2 regions of the Pseudomonas sp. HP_14 genome follow, and region 1 is predicted to be linked to the other one. Evidence: riboswitches for the same ligand, from Rfam matches in the RefSeq annotation. Region 1 holds a riboswitch; the other holds the start of a gene.
What was found. Region 1 has a riboswitch for manganese ahead of mntP (manganese efflux pump MntP). Riboswitches for the same ligand answer to the same signal wherever they lie in the genome.
Positions count from the first base shown of each region.

Region 2: linked by a shared signal. The riboswitch ahead of ACYASS_RS02865 (TMEM165/GDT1 family protein) and the one ahead of mntP (manganese efflux pump MntP) in region 1 are both predicted to bind manganese.

Region 1 is NZ_JBTOQI010000011.1:174,618-185,902, reverse strand. It holds gene ACYASS_RS10380 (type II secretion system F family protein) at 1-147, shown strand, start outside; gene ACYASS_RS10375 (prepilin peptidase) at 150-1,022, shown strand; gene coaE (dephospho-CoA kinase) at 1,019-1,642, shown strand; gene yacG (DNA gyrase inhibitor YacG) at 1,639-1,839, shown strand; gene ACYASS_RS10360 (hypothetical protein) at 1,879-2,346, opposite strand; gene ACYASS_RS10355 (DUF1780 domain-containing protein) at 2,827-3,456, shown strand; gene ACYASS_RS10350 (MOSC domain-containing protein) at 3,453-3,962, shown strand; gene ACYASS_RS10345 (DUF3094 family protein) at 3,991-4,164, shown strand; gene ACYASS_RS10340 (NAD(P)/FAD-dependent oxidoreductase) at 4,237-5,535, shown strand; gene ACYASS_RS10335 (methyl-accepting chemotaxis protein) at 5,720-7,246, shown strand; gene mntP (manganese efflux pump MntP) at 7,443-8,009, opposite strand; yybP-ykoY riboswitch at 8,008-8,185, opposite strand; gene ACYASS_RS10325 (LTA synthase family protein) at 8,405-10,438, opposite strand; gene ACYASS_RS10320 (hypothetical protein) at 10,462-11,091, opposite strand; gene ACYASS_RS10315 (sialidase family protein) at 11,088-11,285, opposite strand, start outside.
Region 2 is NZ_JBTOQI010000002.1:149,348-160,632, forward strand. It holds gene ACYASS_RS02845 (SOS response-associated peptidase) at 1-305, shown strand, start outside; gene ACYASS_RS02850 (methyl-accepting chemotaxis protein) at 625-1,467, opposite strand; partial or broken gene ACYASS_RS02855 (methyl-accepting chemotaxis protein) at 1,480-2,766, opposite strand; gene ACYASS_RS02860 (M48 family metallopeptidase) at 2,998-3,816, shown strand; gene ACYASS_RS02865 (TMEM165/GDT1 family protein) at 4,007-4,591, opposite strand; yybP-ykoY riboswitch at 4,680-4,800, opposite strand; gene ACYASS_RS02870 (methyltransferase) at 4,840-5,838, opposite strand; gene ACYASS_RS02875 (2-hydroxyacid dehydrogenase) at 5,978-6,943, opposite strand; gene ACYASS_RS02880 (LysE family transporter) at 7,064-7,693, shown strand; gene ACYASS_RS02885 (fatty acid--CoA ligase) at 7,871-9,547, shown strand; gene ACYASS_RS02890 (DUF1302 domain-containing protein) at 9,944-11,285, shown strand, end outside.

The DNA.
Region 1 (11,285 bases):
ACCTATTACGAAGATGAAGTCGACAATATGGTCGATAACCTGACCAGCATGATGGAGCCAATGATCATGGCCATCCTTGGCGTCATCGTCGGCGGTCTGGTGATTGCCATGTACCTGCCTATTTTCAAACTCGGAAGCGTTGTCTGACTATGTCACTTGTTGATTTCCTGGCCAGCTCACCGCTGGCCTTTGTTTTATCTGCACTGATTCTCGGTTTACTGGTCGGCAGTTTTCTCAATGTGCTGATCTATCGTCTGCCGATCATGATGGAGCGCGACTGGCAGGCTCAGTCCCGGGAAATGCTCAAGCTGCCCGCCGAGCCTGCAAGCGAAACCTTCAACCTGATCCTGCCTCACTCACGCTGCCCGCATTGCGCACATCAAATCCGGCCGTGGGAAAACCTGCCGGTGTTCAGCTACCTGTTTCTGGGCGGCAAGTGTGCGAGCTGTAAAGCGCCCATCAGTAAACGTTACCCACTGGTTGAGCTGACCTGCGGCCTGCTGTCCGGCTACATCGCCTGGCACTTTGGCTTTGGTTGGCCTGCTGCCGCGATGCTGGTGCTGAGCTGGGGCCTGCTGGCCATGAGTCTGATCGATGCCGATCATCAGTTGCTGCCTGATGACCTGGTGCTGCCGCTGTTGTGGATGGGGCTGATCGTCAACTCGTTCGGCGTGTTCACTACGTTGGGCGATGCGCTCTGGGGCGCAGTGGCCGGTTATCTGGTGCTGTGGTCGGTGTATTGGCTGTTCAAACTGATCACCGGCAAAGAAGGCATGGGCCATGGCGATTTCAAGTTGCTGGCCATGCTGGGGGCCTGGGGTGGCTGGCAGATTCTGCCACTGACCATTCTCTTGTCATCGTTGGTCGGCGCCGTATTGGGCCTGATCCTGCTGCGCGTGAGGAATGTTGAAACCAGTACACCGATCCCCTTCGGTCCCTATCTGGCCATTGCAGGCTGGATCGCTTTGCTCTGGGGTGGTCAAATAACCGACTCCTATTTGCAATTTGCCGGTTTCAGATGAACCAAACCGCTAAAAAACCCTGGATTCTTGGACTCACTGGCGGCATCGGCAGCGGCAAAAGCGCAGCAGCTCAGTGCTTTATCGATCTGGGCATCCATGTAGTCGACGCCGATCACGCAGCACGCTGGGTGGTTGAGCCCGGCCGACCGGCGCTGGCGCTGATCGCCGAGCACTTCGGACCCTCGGTGCTGAATGCCGACGGCACGCTCAATCGAGGTGCCTTGCGCGGCTTGATCTTCGAAAATGCCGAACAGCGCCGCTGGCTTGAAGCCCTGCTGCACCCCCTGATTGCAACGGAGATCCAGCGCGATCTGGCCAGCGCCACTTCGCCCTACGCGATTCTGGTCTCGCCCCTGCTGGTCGAGTCCGGTCAGTGGAAAATCACTCAGCGCGTGCTGGTCATCGACGTACCGCAAAACGTGCAGGTCCAGCGCACCATGCTGCGCGACAGCTCCAGCCAGGATCAGGTCGAAGCAATCATCAAAGCCCAGGCCAATCGCGAAGATCGATTGAGTCGTGCCGATGATGTGCTGGTCAATGACCGGGACGCTGCCTGGCTGCAAAGCGAAGTCCAGCGCCTGCATCACTTTTATTTAACTTTGTCCGGAGGCCAGTCATGAGCCAACCAATGACCGTCGATTGCCCAACGTGTGGCGCCCCCGTGGAATGGAGCGCAGCCAGCCCTGCCCGGCCGTTCTGCTCGGAGCGCTGCAAGCTGATCGACCTGGGCGCCTGGGCGTCCGAAGAACATGCGATTCCGGTCAGCCCGGATGCCGAAGATGAAATGTTTTCCGGTGATCTGCCAGACAGGCATTGAGCAGTACCTGAGCGGTGCCTGATCTGAATCAGGCACCGCTCACGGCTTCTCCAGCGCCTCGCGAAGCGCATCTGGCCCATTGAACTCCCGCCGCTCCACTAACTTGCCATCCTTGAGTTGCAACCACTGAACGGCCGCAGCATCGCCACCATAACCCGGCGCAATTTGCGCCTCGCGGTCTAGCGCTACACGGTACGAGTACGCCCTGCGCATTTTCGGCACTGCAAAGAACTTGGTGACATACGCTGGCATTGGCTCAATGTTGGCGATGAACACTGTGTGGCGAGCTTCCAGAAAACCTTTGGGCTTGTCCTTGAGCGCCTTCTCCATGATTTTGCCCGCGCTCATGCTGCTGGCGACCAGAATCGTCTGGGTCTTTTGCGGGTTCATCACATACGGTTCATCAAACTGGTCGAACAGGCTCCAGGTCGGCACAGGATCGCCAATTTCAATGGCCTGCGCGGTGAACGGCAACAGGATCAACAGCAGAATGGGCCAGAGTTTCAACGATGCAACGCTCCTGAGTGGGATGGAAAAACCAATACCATAGCCCAAATGGGCGGCTGATGGATGATCCAGGTCGGGTCGTATTGTTTGAAAAAAGCCGCCCTGCGCCCCTGACACCACGTTGTCGCGCAACAAACCGGGATCTGTAGGAGTGAGCTTGCTCGCGATTGCGTCAGCACAGGCGATATCCTCACCGATTGGCAGCCCCAATCGCGGGCAAGCGCGCTCCTACAGTAAAAACACACTCAATCAGGTGGCCGTAGTTTTGACAAAAGCCGCCCCTGCGCCCCGGACACCACGTTGTCGCGCAACAAATCGGGATCTGTAGGAGTGAGCTTGCTCGCGATTGCGTCAGCACAGGCGATATCCTCATCAATTGGCAGACCCAATCGCGAGCAAGCTCACTCCTACCTGTGCTGGATTAGCAAAAGCGGCAGCAGCATCTTCCAGTTGTAGCTATTAGAACGCTAAGCTTGGCCCATGGATGACTCAGACTACCTTCGCCTGCTAACGATCCAGGCCGAACAAGCCAACGCGTTTCTTTCCAATGCGCGAAAGTGGGAGCGTGAGCGATGGGTTTGTGAACGTTTACTGCAAGGTCTGAACATCCCGCACCGTCACGAAGACTTCACCGCTGCCGGACAGGAACCGCCGGATGTGCTGTTTCGCGACGCCTGTTTTGAAGTGTTTTTTGTTCTGGATGAAGGCCGTCGGCTCAATGATGAGTGGCGCGAAGAGCTCGCACGAAGACGGGGGGCATTTTCCTTGAGCCAACTGGTGCGCCGCGAAGCCAAGCCCAAGCGCATTCCTGCCAATGAGCTGCTGCAACGCCTGGCACCGACGCTGCGCAAAAAAGCCCACAACTACAACGAGCGCGGCATTGATCTGGGTGAACTGGATATCATTGCCTTCGCCAGCCTCAAACGCGAAGTGCTGGATTTGAACAGCCATTTCCCACCGCCCACCGAGTACCTGCGCCAGGGCTGGCGTTCGCTGTCTCTGGTGGGTCCGACCTTTGCCCGCGTGCTGTTTGCCCATCCCGGCGCACCGGATTTTCTGCGGACCAATCTGGGCCGCAGCGTGGTTTTCGATGTTGGAATCAGTTTATGAGCCCTCTGCAAGAGCTGTTGGCCGACGTGCCGCAAACCGGCCGGGTCCGCTGGATTGGCGTGCGCCCCGAGTCGCGTGGCGACATGGTTGAACTGGAGGCAGTGGAAGCGCGTCGCGAAGCCGGACTGACCGGTGACCACGCCCGCCCCGGGCCACGCAATGCACGACAGGTGACGTTAATTCAGTGGGAGCACTTCGCGGTTGTCAGCTCCCTGTTGAACCGCCCTGAAGATCAGCCCATCGTCCCGCAAGACCTGCGCCGCAATCTGGTGATCAGCGGCATCAATCTGTTCAGCCTCAAAGGCCGTCGTTTCAAGATCGGTCAGGCGATTCTGGAAACCACCGGCTGGTGTCAGCCCTGCGCCCGGCTGGAGCAACGACTGGGCCACGGCACCTTTCAGGCCGTACGTGGGCATGGCGGAATTACCGCGCGAGTGATACAAAGCGGCATCATTCGTCTAGATGATTCGTTACGGGTCGAACCGCTCGAACTGAATGCCGAATAACACCGTTGCCCTCTTTTCTGAGGCTCCCATGTCCAGTCGCCTGAAACCCGAAGACCAAAAGCGTGTCGAAGAGTACCTGCAAGCCCCCCAGCATCAAGTTGAGCGCCGGCCTTTCCGGCCGTGGCTGCTCCTGATCGTGGTGGTTGCAGTGGTGGTTGGCCTGGGCCTGTTGAGCCGATTGTTGAGTTATCTGACGCTATGAGCAGCATTAATTTAGCGCTCGCGCAGATCAACTCACTCCCCCCGAATTCCTTAAACCTTATGAGATATCCCTATGACTCATCGTATTGTCATCGTTGGCGGCGGCGCTGGCGGTCTGGAGCTGGCCACCCGCCTGGGTAAGACCCTGGGCAAAAAAGGCACGGCAAGCGTGACCCTGGTCGATGCCAACCTGACTCACATCTGGAAACCGCTGCTGCACGAAGTCGCGGCTGGCTCGCTCAACTCTTATGAAGATGAGCTGAACTATGTGGCCCAGGCCAAGTGGAACCACTTTCAGTTCCAGCTCGGCAAGATGACCGGCCTGAACCGCGAAGCACGGCAGATTCATCTGGCGGCTACCCTTGATGAAGACGGTCTGGAACTGGTTCCTGCACGCAGCATCGACTACGACTCGCTGGTGATTTCGGTAGGCAGCACCACCAACGACTTCAACACCCTGGGCGCAGCCGAGCACTGCCTGTTCCTGGACTCTCGTAAACAAGCCGAGAAATTCCATCAGCAGCTGCTTAACCATTACTTGCGTGCCCATGCCGGGCAAAGCGACACCGCCCAGGAAATTACCGTGGCGATTGTCGGCGCAGGCGCAACCGGGGTGGAACTGGCCGCTGAACTGCACAACGCGGCTCATGAGCTGGCAGCTTACGGACTGGGCAGGATCAAACCGGAAAACCTGCGTATCACGGTGATCGAGGCTGGCCCACGCGTCTTGCCTGCCTTGCCGGAACGCATTGGCGGCCCGGTCCACAAGACTCTGGAGAAACTTGGCGTTACGGTGCTGACCGATGCTGCCGTGAGTGAAGTGACTGCAGATTCGCTGATCACCGCCAGCGGTCTGGTGATCCCGGCCACACTCAAGGTGTGGGCAGCCGGTATTCGGGCACCGGGTTTCCTGCAGGAAATCGACGGCCTGGAAACCAATCGCATCAACCAGTTGCAGGTGCTGCCAACGTTGCAGACGACTCGCGATGAAAATATTTTCGCTTTCGGCGATTGTGCAGCCTGCCCGCAAAAAGGCTCGGACCGCAATGTTCCGCCCCGCGCCCAGGCCGCGCATCAGCAGGCTTCGTTGCTGGTCAAATCGCTGCGCTTGCGCATCGAGGGCAAACCGCTTCCGGACTACAAATACACTGACTATGGTTCGCTGATCTCCCTCTCGAAGTTCTCGGCAGTGGGCAATCTGATGGGCAACCTGACCGGCAGCGTCATGCTTGAAGGCTGGCTGGCGCGGATGTTCTACATCTCTCTGTATCGCATGCACCAGATGGCGTTGTACGGCACCTTCCGCACACTGATGTTGATGCTCGGCAGCCGCATCGGCAAAGGAACCGAGCCGCGCATGAAGCTGCACTAACGACTGACAAGCCCATCCCTCTGTAGGAGCTGCCGAAGGCTGCGAAGCATCCATCCTGATTCACCGCCATCGCAGCCTTCGGCAGCTCCTACAGGTCCGATGCCTGTCGCGAGACAGTATCGGTGATGGCATACCGCTTCTTTAGTCCCATAGACGCAGGCATACTCGGCATTCATGCGGTTCCATGAAATGGATGTTGAGGATTTGCGCTATGTCGACGGTGCCTCGTTTTACCGATCATTACCGTAAAGCCGACCGCATCATGCTCGGGCTCCTGTGGATATGTTTTATCTACGCACTGGGGCTGGCGACTATTCACTCAACCTTCGGCCAGGCCGTTCTGGTTGGCGGCGGCACGGCCATTGCCATGACTGCGCTGTATCCCGTCTTGCGTGGTACCCGCTTGTTTCGTTGCCTGACGGGCGTTGCCCTGATGGTCATGTCGGGCTTGCACATCAATCAGACTCAAGGCCTGATCGAAGTCCACTTCGGTATTTTCGCGCTGTTGGCGGTACTGACGTTCTACCGGGACTGGCTGCCCATTGTCGTGGCTGCCGCGACCATCGCCGTTCACCATTTACTCTTCCATGTGCTGCAGCATTCGGGTTATCCGGTATACGTGATGCAGCATCACGGCGGTTGGGATGTGGTCTTCATCCATGCCGCCTATGTCGTCGCTGAAAGCGCCATCCTGATTTATCTGGCGATACACAGCCATCGCGAAGCCAGCGAGAACCAGGACCTGCTGGACAAAATCCTCCAGGCCGCCGCGCGTCTGGATAAAAGAGCAGGTGTCACTGAAAGCCGCGTCGGCATGCACTCCTCCCAGCGCTTTGACGAATTCCTCGCGTTGATCACCAACACCGTTGGTGGCGTGATTCATGAAACCAGCGGTTTGAGTGACATGGGTCGTCAGTTATCGGTGGCAGGCGAAACCCTGGACAAAGGCGCACAGCAGCAACTGGCAGAAATCACTCGCATGGCTCACTCGATGCAACTGCTCACTACAGCCCTTGACGACATCTCACAACACGCCAGCGAAGCCCATCACGGCGCCAACAAAGCCAACGATCAATTGGTCAAGGGCAAGGAGTCGGTTGATAAGGCGAGCAAAGACATTGCCAACCTGGAATCTTCAATCAGTGGGGCTAACCAGAGCGTGCAGTCACTGGCCGACCAGGCAGAAAAGATCGGCAAGGTTATTAACGTTATTCGCGAAATCGCAGAGCAGACCAACCTGCTGGCCCTCAACGCTGCTATTGAAGCTGCCCGTGCCGGGGAGCAGGGCCGTGGATTTGCAGTGGTCGCCGATGAGGTTCGAGGCCTGGCGCAGAAAACCGCAGGCTCGGTGGAAGAGATTCGCCAGATCGTCGAATCACTACAGAAGGAAAGCCGCACCGCAGCCGACTCGATGCGTAACAGCGGCGAAGAGGTTGGACGCTGTGTCCAGGCCAGCCAACTGGGCTCGGAACTATTGAAGAGCACCGTCGCTGATGTGCTGGAAATTCATCGCCTGAACGTATTGATCGCAGGCACCACCGAACAGCAATCCGCAGCGTCGGTGGGCATCAACGATCGTCTGACGACCGTTCACGCAATTGCACAAAACAACGCTACAGACGTGATAACCCTCATCCAGTGCAGCGAAGATCTTTCGCCAATGGCGACCCGGCTTCAGGCGCTGGGCGCAGCGTTTGCGGTGAAGAGTTAAGGCCAAACGCATCGTCTACAAGCAATAGCGCTACGTTCTGACACAGCGCTGTCGCGGGCAAACAAGGGATCTGTAGGAGTGACCGGGGTGGCGATCCACATTGCTCGCGATTCAGCTTCCTGGCCGACGAATTATCACCTGAACTAACGCTATCGCGAGCAATGTGGATCGCCACCCCGGTCACTCCTACAGAAAGTCACGCAGACAGGTGCTCATACAAGATTGTCGCGCCGACCAGCATCAGTACGACGCCGCCCACGATCTCGGCACGCTTGCCGACCATCGTCCCCAGCACCCGGCCGAGCATGACGCCGATAGTCACCATGGTCATGGTTGCCAGACCGATCGCTGCCGCTGCGACCAGAATATTCACATCCACAAACGCCAGCCCAACCCCCACAGCCAGCGCGTCGATGCTTGTAGCGAACGCAGTGACGGCAAGAATCAGGAACGAATGCTGCCCGGCTTTTTCCTCAGCCTCGTCTTCCTCATGCTTCAAGCCGTTGTAAATCATGTGCACGCCAAGGATCAGCAGCAGCGTAAAGGCGATCCAGTGGTCCCAGCTTTCAACGAAGCTGCTGGCGGCATTACCGATGGCCCAGCCGATAATGGGCGTGATGGCTTCGATCACACCGAAGATCAGACCAGTACGCAGCGCTTCGATAAAGCGTGGTTTATGCAGGCTGGAGCCTTTACCGATGGCCGCCGCGAAAGCGTCCGTGGACATGGCCAGGGCAAGGAAGATGAGGGAAATGGGGTTCACGGTTTACGTCCAGTCGGGCTATGAGTCAACGACACATCCACACGCCCGACTTTAGGCGTGGATATGTCGCTGGTCTCGCCAACCAAAAGGTGTTCGTACCACGGCTGCTGCCGAGAATGTTGATACGAACGCTCCTGAGATAACTCAGCAGCAGGCTACTCCCCAACGAAGGTGGGCATCATACCCGTTAAGCGCATGAAAATATCGTCAAACGCTTCACAAGTTTCGGAGCGATACGCGATTTATCTGAGTAACCCTATTCCTGTGGGAGCTGGGCTTGCCCGCGATAAGGCTGGACGCGATTCACTTCAGATCGCATCCAGCCTTATCGCGGGCAAGCCCAGCTCCCACAAGGAATGCACTCCAATTCAAACAGTCATGTGAAGTTAATAACCTCACTGCACATTCCGGTACAACATCAACCGCGCACTCTCATGCAGCCCCAGGGTCAACGTACGCAAGCGACTGAACTCCTCCGGATGCTGACCGGCAACGTTTTCCAACGGAGTTGCCGAGGCCAGGTCGTGCAGCGTCGGTGACGTACCGTCGTGTTCCATCTGCAGGAGGAAATGCCGGGTCACGCCACCAATTAACGGGAACGTACCTTCGCGCAGTACCAATGGCACGACACGCTCACCTTCGGGCGCGGGTTGCTGGATATCCCGCCCCATGGCACCGTTGCTGAACGGAATGCCTGCCATACCTGCCACGGTGGGCAACAAGTCAGCCAACCCGACCGCCTCTTCAACCACCTTCGTCCCTATCAGGCCTGGTGCGTGGATCAACATCGGCACGTTGTTGCTCTCCAGGCCCAATTGTTCAAATGCCGGAGGCATATGCGGGATCTGGCTGATACGGGTGTTGTGGTCGCCAAACAGGACAAAAATCGTGTTTTCATAGTAACCGCCCGCCTTGGCCAGCTCCATCAGCCGCCCGATATTGAAGTCCAGCAAGCGCACCGCGTTGTATTGCTCAACGCTGCGCGAACCCGCGGCCTGCACTTGTTCAAGGCTCAGGTTACTGACTGCAAAGCCGTCGTTTTCCTTGGGAATGGTAAACGGCCGATGGTTGCCTGCCGTCTGCACATAGGCGAAGAACGGCTGGTCCTTGGGTAGTGCACGCAGGATTCGGTCGCCTTCCTTGAAAAGATCCAGGTCGGAAATCCCCCACACATCCACCACTGGCGACTGCCAGTCACGCTCGTCATAAAGCCGAATGTCGACGATGCTGCGGCGGATCAGAGCATTCATGTTGGCCCAACCGGAATTGCCGCCAATCATGTACAGCTTCTGATAGCCCTTGAAATCATTGATCAGCGTATTTTGCCGGGTCAACATCGGGTGCCGGGTCGCGGTTTCCTGACGAGTCACATCGGGAACGCCGGTAATGCTCGCCCACACGGTCTTGGCGGTCCCGGTCACTGGCACATAGAAATGCCGGAAGAACCAGCTTCGCTCAGCCAGGCGATCCAGATTGGGGGTCGGATTGAGCGGGTTGCCATACGCCCCCACAGCACTGGTGCCCAAGGACTCAAGCATCACAAACACTACGTTTGGCGGCTGGGTAGCAGCCACGTTGTAAGGCTGCACGTCTTGCTGACGCTTGAAGTTCAAGCTTTGCGGGTCTGGCTTATCGACGCCCAGGTAATCAGCGACCACAGAATAATGGCGGCGTACTAACTCTTCGTCATAACGCGACTGCCCTACCTTGAGCGTGTCATAGAGGAACAGCACCGGATTCAAACCCAGCGCGGCGACCTGACTGTTGCCCGAGAAGAACGCGTCACTCCAACGCAGCGGGACCGGGTTTTCCAGATTGAGGTTTTCAACGCGACCCAGCAGCCCCAATAAAGTGGCCAACGTCACCAGTACTGCGCCAAATGCGGCAGACCACCGCCTGATCGGTTTGGCCTGGCGCTCAAGGGTAATCCGCTCCAGCCCGATGAAAGCCGCGATTATCACCCCGATACCGGCCAGCCAACTCGCAGTGATCCACAGCACCGGATAAGTTTGCCAGAGCATGTCCCGGGAAATCTGCGCGTCGTCCAGGTACCGCATAACGCTGGCGTTGATACGCACACCCAGATAAGCGTAATGACCGAAATCTACGATGTAAATCAGGGTGACCAACGCCAATGCAACGGCGAGATATAACCGCGCAAACCAGCGCAGCATCCTGACGTTCAGCAGGTTCCAGCGTGGAACCCACAACAGAACAACGAGGGGTAACGCCAACAGCAAAGCCAGACGCAAGTCGAACCGAAAGCCGATGCCCAGCGTCTGTGCGACGCTGGTGTCGGTTCTCAGGCTAGCAGGATCAACCCCGGAGAAACCGAAGAAAAACACCAGCCGCAACACGCTCAGCAGCACGAAAAACAGCACGGTCACGCCCAGCCAATACAGCAAGCGTCGTGATTGCAGCGACCCCATCTTTATCCCCTTACCCCTTGTACTCACGAGCCGGAAACCAGCTTGATGCTCGCTACCGTTATTGGCTGCCTACTGCGCCAGCGGCGATAAACAGCGCGCACGACCATCACCACCAGCGCTACACAGCAATACAGCGCCAGCAATGGATCGATCAGATAATCCCAATAGTTTTCCGAAGGCTTGCTGCGCACTGCGAAGGCCAGTGTCGCGCCAGCCAGCATCACCACGCCCAGGCCATTACGCAGGTACAGCAAGCCGAAAGCGATGACAGCAGTGACAACGATCAATGGGCGCGGATTGAAGCCCAGTCGATAAGGGTCGCTGTAGGTCAGGCCCAATGTGGCCGGATACAGAACCAGTGCCAACGCAGCAAAAACGATCACCACGACGGTGCCGGGTCGTTCGACTCCAGGCAACTTCACGTCCAGACGCTGCAACGTGAGCCAGACAAGAACAATCGTTGTGGTGATTGCCAGGTCATCGGTAAAACTGCGCACGTATGCAGCCAGCGAAAGATCATTAAGGCTGACAAAGCTCAGTACCGAGGCACTCGCGAGAATGATCAGCCGCGACTTCAGGCTCGGCGCCAACGGAGCAACCAGAAGGAACAGCGCCAGACTGAAAAAAAGATGGGCTTGCCACAGAGAGATCACAGTAATTGCTCCGCCAGCCAAGCCTCATTGAAGCTGACGTGCTTGATGAACGTGTTATTCCACGAGTAAACCAGGTGATACAGCCCGTCAGGGCTGCGGATGAAGTACGGGTATTCATACTCAAAATCGCAGCCTTGGGGTGAGCAGACACGCTGGTCGAGATTGCTCAGGAACTGCTCCTCCAGCGAATGACG
Region 2 (11,285 bases), on a different contig from region 1:
AACGGCCTTTCTGGCTGACACCGGGAGAGGGCTCGGCGCTGTTTTTTGCGGCGATCTGGGAAGCGTATCCGGTGCAGGAGCATACGTACCTGAGTGTTGCGGTGGTCACTCAACTGGCTGTCAGTCAGCGCCGTCCCTTGATTCTCGACGCTCAAGGGCAGAAGGACTGGCTTGCGGCCGATACACCATTGCCGACCTTGCAAGCGTTGCTCGCTGCTCCACAAACCGCGCTGCGCGAGCGTCCGCTGGCCAATCTGGTCAACGATCCGAAGCTCAATGCGCCTGAGTGCCTGACGCCGTTGTGATAAGTGCTGCAAACATTGGACCTGTAGGAGCGCGCTTGCCCGCGATTCGATCTGTCAGTCGATGAATATATCGCCTGTGCTGACGCTATCGCGAGCAAGCTCACTCCTACAGGGGGGCGGTTTCAACCGGGAAGAGTGCATCAGGTTCGATAAGGGTTTCCCCGCTGTCCATCGCACCGTGCCGTCTAGACTTATGGGAGCTGCCGAAGGCTGCGATGACGGCCAGTCAGAATAACCGCATCGCAGCCCTCGGCAGCTACAGAAAAGCATTCCCGATACAGGTCGTTATAAGCTGTTTGACAGGAAGACTGCCCGCCCTTTACACCTTGAACTGATTGATCAACCGCCGCTGCTGCTCGGCCAGTTTGGTCAGTTCTGCGCTGGCCTGGCTGGATTCGTCGGCACCGCCTGCGACTTCGTTGGCCACTTCGCCGATGTTTGTGACGTTACGGTTGATGTCTTCGGCGACCGAGCTCTGTTCCTCGGCGGCGCTGGCGATCTGGGTGTTCATGTCGTTGATGACCGAAACCGCTTTGGTAATGGTCTCAAGTGCCTGTGCGGCCTCGGCGGCATGGCCGACACTTTCCTCAGTCTTGCCCTGGCTGTCTTCCATCACCTGCACCACCTGGCGAGTGCCATTTTGCAGTTGCTGGATCATGTTCTGTATTTCTTGAGTGGCCTGCTGAGTCTTCTGCGCCAGATTGCGCACTTCGTCGGCGACCACGGCAAAGCCTCGGCCCTGTTCACCAGCACGCGCCGCTTCGATCGCTGCGTTCAGTGCCAGCAGATTGGTTTGCTCGGCAATACCCCGAATAGTCGTCAGGATCGCATTGATGTTTTCGCTGTCGGCAGCGAGCGCCTGAACGACGGTCACCGCCCGGCCGATCTCCGATGCGAGGGCACTGATGGAGTTAGAGGTGTTCTGTACGATCTGCATCCCTTGATTGGCAGCCCCGTCGGCATGACTCGCCGCTTGCGCTGCCTGGGTGGCATTGCGTGCCACGTCTTGCGCGGTGGCTGTCATCTGGTGGACGGCCGTGGCAACCAGTTCGATTTCAGACATTTGCTTGTGCACGCCCTGATTGGTGCGGATAGCAATGTCGGCGGTATGTTCCGAAGAGTCGCTGACCTTCTGCACCGAGGCGACGACCTGAGTGATCATGGCCTGCAGCTTGCTCAGGAAAGTGTTGAAGCGAATGGCGATCTGGCCAACTTCATCGACCCGGTCGCTTTTCAGGCGACGGGTGAGGTCGCCTTCGCCCTGGGCAATATCGTCGAGCATCAGCACCATCTGTTTGAGTGGTTTGGCGATGCCACGTGCGACCAGCCAGATGACCACCAGGCCCAGCGCCGCAATGAGCAGCCCGACCACGGTCATGCCGAAGATGTCATCTTTGCGCTGGGTATCGAGTTCGCCACGGAGTTTGTCCACGTCCGCCATGACTGCACTGAGCGGCACTTGAATCATCAGGGTCCAGCGCGCGTCGGTGGCACCGATGCCGAACGGCATGTAAACCTCAATGTGACCGTGATCGCGGTCTATGTCGTAAAGCACCTCGCCAGCGGCGATTTTTTTCAGGTTGTCGATTTCGTTGGCGTCGAGAATAGTCGTCGCTTTTTCACCCAGCTTTGTCGCGTCCCGGGTGTAGGCCACGAGGGTCCCACCGCTGGATATCAAGGCCATCTCGCCTGCACCGTCGTACAGTTTCTTGTCGGCGGAAATGAGCATGTCCTGAATGAAATTGACTGACAGGTCCGCGCCGACGATGCCCTGAAATACGCCGTTGACCATGATCGGTTCAATAAACGAAGACAGCATCACCATTTTCCCGCCGACCTTGTAGGGTGCCGGGTCAATGACACAAGGCTTTTTGTTTTCACGGGAGCAGATGTAGTACTCGCTGGCACGTACGCCGGTGGACAGCATTTTAGTGTCTTCAAGGCTGGCCAGCTTTTCCAGGGTCAGCGTTCCATCAGTGTTGCGATACCACCAGGGCATGAAGCGGCCGGTGGCTGGATCGCTACCGGTGTCGGATGAGCCTATGTAGTCCGCGTCATTATTGTTCAGGGCGTTGGGTTCCCAGCCTATATAAGCACCGAGCACTTTAGGGTTCTGTTCCACGTTGTGACGAAGCAGATTGAGCAATTGCTCACGGGTGGCTTTCAGCTGTGGCTCGCCCTTGCTGTCTGTCAGCGCCAGCAGCGCATTGACGCGGGCCAGGCCTGCGGTGATCAGCAAAGGTGCTTCGAGCTCGCGCTTGATCTCGCTGGCTTGAGTCTGAACCAGTGCACTAAGGCGCTGCTCCATTACTTGTTCAAATAATGACTGGGTTCTTTCGTCGACCAGTGTTTGCGTACGTTCGCTGGCGAAAAGCGAGTAGAGAACCAGGGCGGCGACAACAGACAGCACGATCGCGCCCGCCAGCGCTGCGATGGAAAACTGAATCGATTTGAACTTCATGAGAACTCCAGACGTGGCGTTGCGCTATCTAAGGCTATCGGCGTTTACTTTCAAAATCATGAACACTGCACCCGAAAAGGGGCGCAAATCGTGCCGAAGTGTCGTTTATGGATAGGCAGTCATCCGGGGAACCATCACCGCTTTTCGCGGACAAAGCGCCTGTCAGCCAGTATCTGGCGCATAAGTCGTTCTCCGCCTAGGATGAGCGCCATGTTCAGAGGGAGATTTATCATGCGTCAGAAGTTTGCTCTATGTGCCTTGACCGCAGCCATCCTGCTCGGCGGCTGTCAGGCCGTGAATACCACCAGCGGCGATTCGGTCGGTGTCGAGCGCAAGCAGTACATGTTCAGCATGCTCTCGACCGATGAGGTCAATCAGATGTATGCCCAGTCCTACAAGGAAACCGTGGGCGAGGCGTCGACCAAGGGCGTGCTGGATACAACCAGCGCCAATGCCAAACGTGTGCATGCGATTGCCGACCGCCTGATCGGTCAGGCACCCAAGCTGCGTCCGGATTCTGCGCAGTGGCAGTGGGAAGTGAACCTGATCAAGAGTGATGAGCTGAACGCCAACTGTGGCCCGGGCGGCAAGATCATTTTCTACACCGGCCTGATCGATAAGTTGAAGCTGACAGACGATGAGATCGCTGCGGTGATGGGCCATGAAATTGCCCATGCCTTGCGTGAGCACGGACGTGAGTCGATGTCCAAAGCGTACGGCGTTGCCATGGCCAAGCAAGGGGCGGGCGCCATCCTCGGGTTAGGGCAGGACAGCATGGCGCTGGCTGATACCGTGGTTAATTACAGTCTGACCTTGCCTAACAGTCGCAGTAACGAAAACGAGGCAGATCTACTCGGTCTGGAGTTGGCGGCACGAGCGGGTTACAACCCGAATGCCGCCATTACCCTGTGGCAGAAAATGACTCAGAATTCCGGTGGCTCGCAGCCTGAGTTCATGAGTACTCACCCGGCTTCGGAAAGTCGTATTGCATCGTTGCAGGCGGCAATTCCCAAGGTGATGCCGCTCTACAACGCTGCTAAAAAATCCTGAGGAGTTTGCTTGTTCTGTAGACGCTGATTATTGGCGAAGCGTGGCGTCCTTGATGCCGCCTCGCGAACAAGTTCGCTCCTACCGTGTGGTGCGGTGCGCGTATGAGGTAACTTGTTGCCGAGAGGGTTTGACGCGGTGGTTCAGGTCTGACACCTCTCGCGAACAAGTTCGCTCCTACCGGCCAATGTCCTTAAATCCAGCCACTCACCTGCATTGCCTTGTACACCGCCACCAGCGCCAGTACGAAGAACGCGCTCGCTGCCAGGCGACGGATCAGGGTCAGAGGCAGTTTCTCGGCGGCGAAATTACCGGCCAGTACCACCGGCACGTTAGCCAGCAACATGCCCAGCGTAGTCCCCAGAATCACCAGCCAGAGATACGAATATTGCGCGGCAAGCATGACCGTGGCGATTTGCGTCTTGTCGCCGATCTCGGCAATGAAGAACGCGATCAGCGTGGTCATGAATGGACCAAATTTGCGTGCGGTATTGGCATCGTCGTCGTCCATTTTGTCCGGGACAAGGGTCCACAGCGCGGTGGCGGCGAAGCTTACGGCGAGAATCCAGTGCAGGGTTGCGTCCGACAGGAAACTGCTGAACCAGGCACCTACGGCACCGGCCGCGGCATGGTTGGCCAACGTCGCGGCGACAATGCCCGCAATGATCGGCCAGGGCTTGCGAAAGCGAGCGGCCAGAATAAGCGCGAGGAGTTGGGTCTTGTCACCGATTTCGGCCAAGGCAACGACAGCGGTGGGGACCAACAGGGATTCCAGCATCAGGTTTTCCTAAGGGGCGGGTCGACACGGCTACGACACGTACAGCCTCCCCGCCCCGGGTAAGGTGTTCGTGTCATAGGTCTTGTCAAACCACCGATCCGTCTGAGCGGATTCGGGGTCGTACGCACCATGGTCTGAGGACCAAGTATGTTGATGCGTACCGGACGAGCATGGCGCTCGTGGGAGACTACTCCCCTAGGACGGAGCGGATTCTGCCTTCAGCTTTCGCTTTGGGCAAGTGCTTATTTTCAAGCCCGCTTGGCGCGGTAGATTCTGAAGCCATTTCCTTCAGCCTTGATTGCACACACGCCAAAATGCTCTTCAATGATGGGTTGATACTTGAGGAAACTGTTGGCAACTAACCGAAGTTCGCCGCCTGATTTCAGATGTTGTCGTGCTTTTCTCAGCAGGTTTTCCGTGGCTTTGTAATCCGTGTGGACCCCGACATGGAAGGGCGGATTACTCAGGATCGTGCTCAAACCCATGGGGGCCGCATCGATACCGTCGCCTGTCAGCACTTCAGCCTCCAGCCCGTTTGCAGCAAGGGTCAGACGGGTGCTGGCTGTGGCGAATGCATCGACGTCGAGCATGATCACATTGTTATGCGGGTAGCGACGTTTTACCGCAGCCCCCAGCACACCAGCGCCGCAGCCGAAGTCGAGCAAATTGCCGCTGGGCAGCTTGTCGATGTTCTGCAGCAACAATGCCGAGCCACGGTCCAGTCGGCCCTGGCTGAAAACGCCCGGCAGGCTGACAACCTTGAGCGGACCGTCTTCCATTTCGACTTCGTATTGCTGGGCGAGGCTTTCCAGCGTTACCTCTTTTGGAGCGTCTTCAACGGTGACTTGCCACAGCTGGCAATGACGGGCGCTGTCCAGCTTGCGGGCGCGGCCAAACGGGCCCAGCTGTTTGGCGGCAGCTTCGATACCGCTGCGTTTTTCACCGACCAAAAACAGCTCGCGTCCCGCCAGACGCGAGGCGAGGGCATTGAGCAAGTAGTTGGTCAGCTCTCGCGCTTTGGGCAAGAACACCACGGCGGCCTCGAATGGCAGCTCAGGGACTGTTACGCCGAAATGGCTACGACCTTCAAAGCGTGCATCCAGTGCAGCCTGATCACCTGCGTGCCAGCACCAGCCTTGCGCGTTCGGCAGGCGGCCGAGCAAATCATCAGCAGGCAGGCCGGCGAGTAGCAGGGAGCCCTGAAACAGTTCGGCCTGACGGAGTAACACTTCACTGCGCGGGTCCATGGTGGGCTCCTCGAAAAAGCTCGGAGTCTAACAGTTTGGAGCCAGCAACGGCGTTGCGATCCCTGTAGGAGCTGCCGAGGGCTGCGAAGGCGATTTATATGACCGACCGCCTTCGGCAGCTCCTACAGGGATTTGCGGCCTAACCCACCACGCGAACCGGTTTGCCAGCAAAGAATCCTCGTGCATTCTCGGTCACTTGGCTGACGATCCGTTGCCGTGCCTCGCGTGCACCCCAAGCGCTGTGAGGCGTGATGATCAGGCGTGGAATGTCGCCTGCCAGTAGCGGGTTACCCGCTGTCGGCGGCTCAACCGTGAGCACGTCGGTAGCCGCACCGCCCAAGTGACCGTTACGCAATGCATCGGCCAGGGCTTGCTCGTTGATCAGCCCGCCGCGGGCGGTATTGATAACGTACGCGTGCGGCTTGAGCAGGCTTAGCTCGTGTGCGCCGATCATGTCGCGGGTGTCGTCATTGAGCGGGCAATGCAGGGTCAGGGCGTCAACCTGAGGCAGCAGTTCTTCCAGCGGCAAGCGGTCCGGGCGAGCAGGGCGGCCGGGTATTTGCCCGAGAACGACGCGCATGCCAAATGCCTCAGCCAGTTTTGCCACGGCACCGCCCAACTCCCCATGGCCCAACAGGCCCAGAGTCTTGCCTTCCAGTTCTACGATTGGGAAGTCCAGCAGGCAGAACTGCTTCGACTTCTGCCAGAGGCCTTGCTGCACTGCTTTTTGATAGTCGGGCAGGCTGGTGGCCAGTGCCAACAACAGCATCAAGGTGTGTTGAGCGACTGATGGGGTGCCGTAACCCTGGCAGTTGCACACGGTAACCCCATGATGACGGGCCGCAACCAGGTCGATGTTATTGGTGCCGGTGGCCGTCACCAGCACTAGCTTGAGGTCAGGGCATGCGGCGAACGTGTTGGAATCGATCACGACCTTGTTGCTGATCGCCACCTGAGCGCCTTGCAGGCGTTCAATCACTTGATCTGAGCTCGTGCTGGCATGCAGCGTCAACTCGCTGAAGCATTCACGCAATGCGCCGAAGTCCAGATCGCCAAGGTCGAGGGACGTGTGGTCGAGGAAAACTGCTTTACCGTGATTGCTCATCAGCTGTACCTGTTAATGGACGTATTGAAGGCTTAATGTGGCTAGCCTATCAGAGCGAAACGCTTGCTTACATTTTTGAGCCTGCCTGTCTTTTGGCCAGCTTATTTTTGGAGAATCACCATGTATTGGGCCGAGTTTCTCACCGTTGCCTTGATCCACTTGCTCGCTGTCGCCAGCCCCGGACCGGATTTCGCCGTGGTCGTACGAGAAAGTGTGGCCCATGGACGCAAGGCGGGCACCTACACCGCTATGGGCGTGGGGACGGCGATTTTCCTGCACGTCGGTTATTCGCTGCTGGGGATAGGCTTGATTGTTTCGCAGTCGATCGTGCTGTTCAACGCGCTCAAATGGGCCGCCGCCGCTTATTTGCTGTACATCGGCTTCAAGGCGCTACGGGCCAAACCTGCCAGCGCCAGTGATGCGCCGGTCAACGTTGCAGGCGGTGAGCGCACGGCTCGCGGTGCATTTACCAGTGGCTTTATCACCAACGGCCTGAACCCCAAGGCCACGCTGTTTTTCCTGTCGTTGTTCACCGTAGTGATCAACCCGCACACGCCATTGTGGGTCCAGGCGGGTTATGGCGTTTACCTGGCCGTCGCAACGGGGCTGTGGTTTTGCATGGTCGCGCGGCTGTTCAGCCAGGAGCGTGTGCGTGCAGGCTTTGCGCGTATGGGCCACTGGTTTGATCGCGCCATGGGTGGCGTGTTGGTGGCGTTGGGCCTGAAGCTGGCGCTGACTGAGAGTCATTGATTGAGCAGGTTCTGCGCAATCTTGTAGGACCGGCTAAAGCCGGTCCTACAAGATCAGGGGCGCAGGAGTAAGCTTCCCGTCCCCGGCAAATCATCCCTTTGGCTGATTTGACTGGCGAGGTACCGCTCTAGAGTCCATATTTCAAGCCACGCCCGTGCACTTTGAAAAGGAACTCTTATGTTGCAGACCCGCGTTATTCCGCCAGCCGACGGTGCCTATCAATATCCTCTGTTGATCAAGAGGCTATTGATGTCAGGCAGCCGTTACGAAAAAACCCGGGAAATCGTCTACCGCGACACCGTTCGCTATACCTATCCAGAACTGATCGAGCGCGTCTGCCGGTTGGCCAATGTGCTCAGTGCCGCAGGTGTCAAAGCTGGCGATACAGTGGCGGTGATGGATTGGGACAGCCACCGTTACCTTGAGTGCATGTTTGCCATTCCAATGATTGGCGCCGTGATTCACACCATCAACGTTCGGCTCTCGCCGGATCAAATCGTCTACACGATGAACCATGCCGAAGATAAGTTCGTGCTGGTCAACAGCGAGTTCGTCGGCCTGTATCAGGCAATGGCCGGGCATCTGACCACCGTCGAGAAAACCCTGCTACTGACGGACCTGCCGGAAAAGACTGCTGAATTGCCCAATCTGGTGGGCGAATACGAGACGCTGCTGGCTCAGGCCGGCGCGCAGTACGAGTTCGAGGATTTCGACGAAAACTCCGTGGCCACGACGTTCTACACCACCGGCACCACGGGCAACCCCAAAGGCGTGTATTTCAGCCATCGCCAGTTGGTGCTGCACACCATGGGTGTCGCAACCATTGTCGGCAGTGCCGAGCGATTGCTGGGCACCGATGATGTGTACATGCCCATCACGCCGATGTTTCACGTGCATGCCTGGGGCATGCCTTACGCGGCGACGATGCTGGGGGTCAAACAGGTTTATCCCGGCCGCTATGATCCGGAGTTTCTGGTCGAGTTGTGGCGCAAGGAGAAAGTCACTTTTTCCCATTGCGTGCCGACTATCATGCAAATGGTCCTCAACTGCAAAAGCGCCCAGGACATGGATTTTGGTGGTTGGAAGATCATCATTGGCGGCAGCTCATTGAACCGCACGCTGTATGAAGCGGCCAAGGCGCGTGGCATTCAACTGACTGCCGCTTATGGCATGTCGGAAACCGGTCCGTTGATTTCGGTTGCGCATCTGAACGACGAACTGCGTGCGGGGAGCGAGGACGAGCGTGTCACGTATCGAATCAAGGCCGGCGTGCCGGGCATTCTGGTGGACGCGGCGATTGTCGATGAGGACGGTAACTTCCTTCCCGCCGACGGTGAGTCCATGGGCGAGCTGGTGCTGCGAGCACCCTGGTTGAGTGAAGGTTATTACCGTGAGCCGCAAAAAGGCGCCGAGATGTGGGCCGGTGGCTGGATGCACACGGGAGACGTGGCGACACTCGACAGCATGGGTGTCATAGACATTCGTGACCGGATCAAGGATGTGATCAAGACCGGGGGCGAATGGATTTCGTCCCTGGCGCTAGAGGATCTGTGCAGTCGCCATCCCGGGGTTCGCGAAGTTGCCGTGGTGGGGATCGCTGATCCGCAGTGGGGTGAGCGGCCTTTCGCATTGCTGGTGGTGCGAGAGGGGCACAGCATCGAGGCGAAGGATCTGAAGGAGCACCTCAAGCCCTTCGTCGAACTGGGGCATATCAACAAGTGGGCGATCCCGCACCAGATTGCGGTTGTTACTGAAATTCCCAAGACCAGTGTCGGCAAGCTCGACAAGAAGCGTATGCGGCTGGATATCGTCGAATGGCAAAGCACCAACAGCAGCTTTCTCTCGACGCTCTGATCCTGCGGGCAAGGTGAATACGGCACTTTTTTCACCTTGCCCGGGTCTGAGCCGTGCCCGCTGAGCACGGTTTGTCGGCTTGGCTCTGACCAAGCAAGCGCTTGGCTTGCCAAATCCGCAAATTAAGCCATTCTCCCCACGAGCCCGCTGACGTCATCGGGCGCAAATACGCGCGGCAGAGAGTCTTGGACTGCAAATCACACTTTAGAGGGATCAAGCAGTGCGACCTGCTGGCTATAGTCGGTATCAGGGGCTGGGTAGAAACGAATGAAGACACTGATCCGTTGTAACCTTCTGGGTTACCCGATGAGCGTTGGACTGTCTGTCGCAAGATCGACTGTGCCGTTTTTAGCAGTACCACTGCCAAAACAATAAAAAACACATGGAGTAGCGTCGATGACATCAGCAAACCAGTTCTGGCGCCGGGCAAAACTGCCTTTGGCCGTCAGTCTCGCTTCTACGCTCGCCGGTCCTGCTTTCGGCGTCAGCTTCAACATTGGCGAAATCGAAGGCAAGTTCGACTCGTCGCTCTCCGTGGGCGCCAGTTGGTCTACCGAGAAAGCCAACAAGAATCTCATCGGTTCCAACAACGGCGGGCATGGCCTGTCGCAGACGTCCGATGACGGCCACTTGAACTTCAAACGCGGTGAAACGTTTTCGAAAATCTTCAAGGGCATTCACGATCTTGAGTTGAAGTACGGCGACACCGGTGTGTTTGTGCGTGGCAAATACTGGTACGACTTTGAACTCAAGGACGAGAACCGCGAGTTCAAGGACATCAGCGATTCCAATCGCAAGGAAGGCGCGAAGTCTTCCGGCGGGCAGATTCTCGACGCCTTCGTTTACCACAACTACAGCATCGGTGATGAGCCAGGTTCTGTGCGGTTCGGTAAACAAGTGGTCAGTTGGGGTGAAAGTACTTTCATCCAGGGCGGTATCAACAGCATCAACCCGGTCGACGTGTCTGCGTTCCGTCGTCCAGGCGCGGAAATCAAGGAAGGCCTGATTCCGGTCAACATGTTCTATCTGTCGCAAAGCATCACTGAAAATCTTTCGGCAGAAGGTTTTTACCAGCTTGAGTGGGACCAGACCGTTACCGATAACTGTGGCACGTTCTTCTCGCAGCCCGATGTGATTTCGGATGGTTGCGATGGCAATCTTGCAGTGTTGCGCAGCCAGGCTGGTCTGGCTGCTGCCCTGCCGGCGGTTGCGCGGCCGACCGTGTTCAATGCTCTGGCTGCTCAAGGTGTCAGGTGGGGTAACCCTGATGAGGGTGCAGTCGTGCGCCGTGGTCCTGATCGTGATGCCCGTGATGGCGGTCAGTTTGGCGTAGCGATGCACTACAACTTCGAGCCGCTGGACACTGAGTTCGGCGCTTATTTCATGAACTACCACAGTCGCGCGCCAATTTTCAGTGGTCGGGGCGCTCCAGCGGGCTCATACAACCCTGCTGCGCTGATCGCTGCACTCGGTCCTTTGGCTGCGCAACCGGGTCTGGTTGCCTCTTTGATGCCACTGGTCGTTGCGGGCAACTCCAGCTACTACGTTGAATACCCAGAAGATATTCAACTGTACGGTTTGAGCTTCTCCACCACGTTGCCTACCGGTACCGCGTGGAGCGGTGAGATCAGCTACCGTCCAAACGCTCCGGTGCAGATCAATACCACCGACATCCTGTATTCAGGCATCACGCCACTGGACGTAACCGTATCACCGCTGCAAGGCCAAGCCGACACCG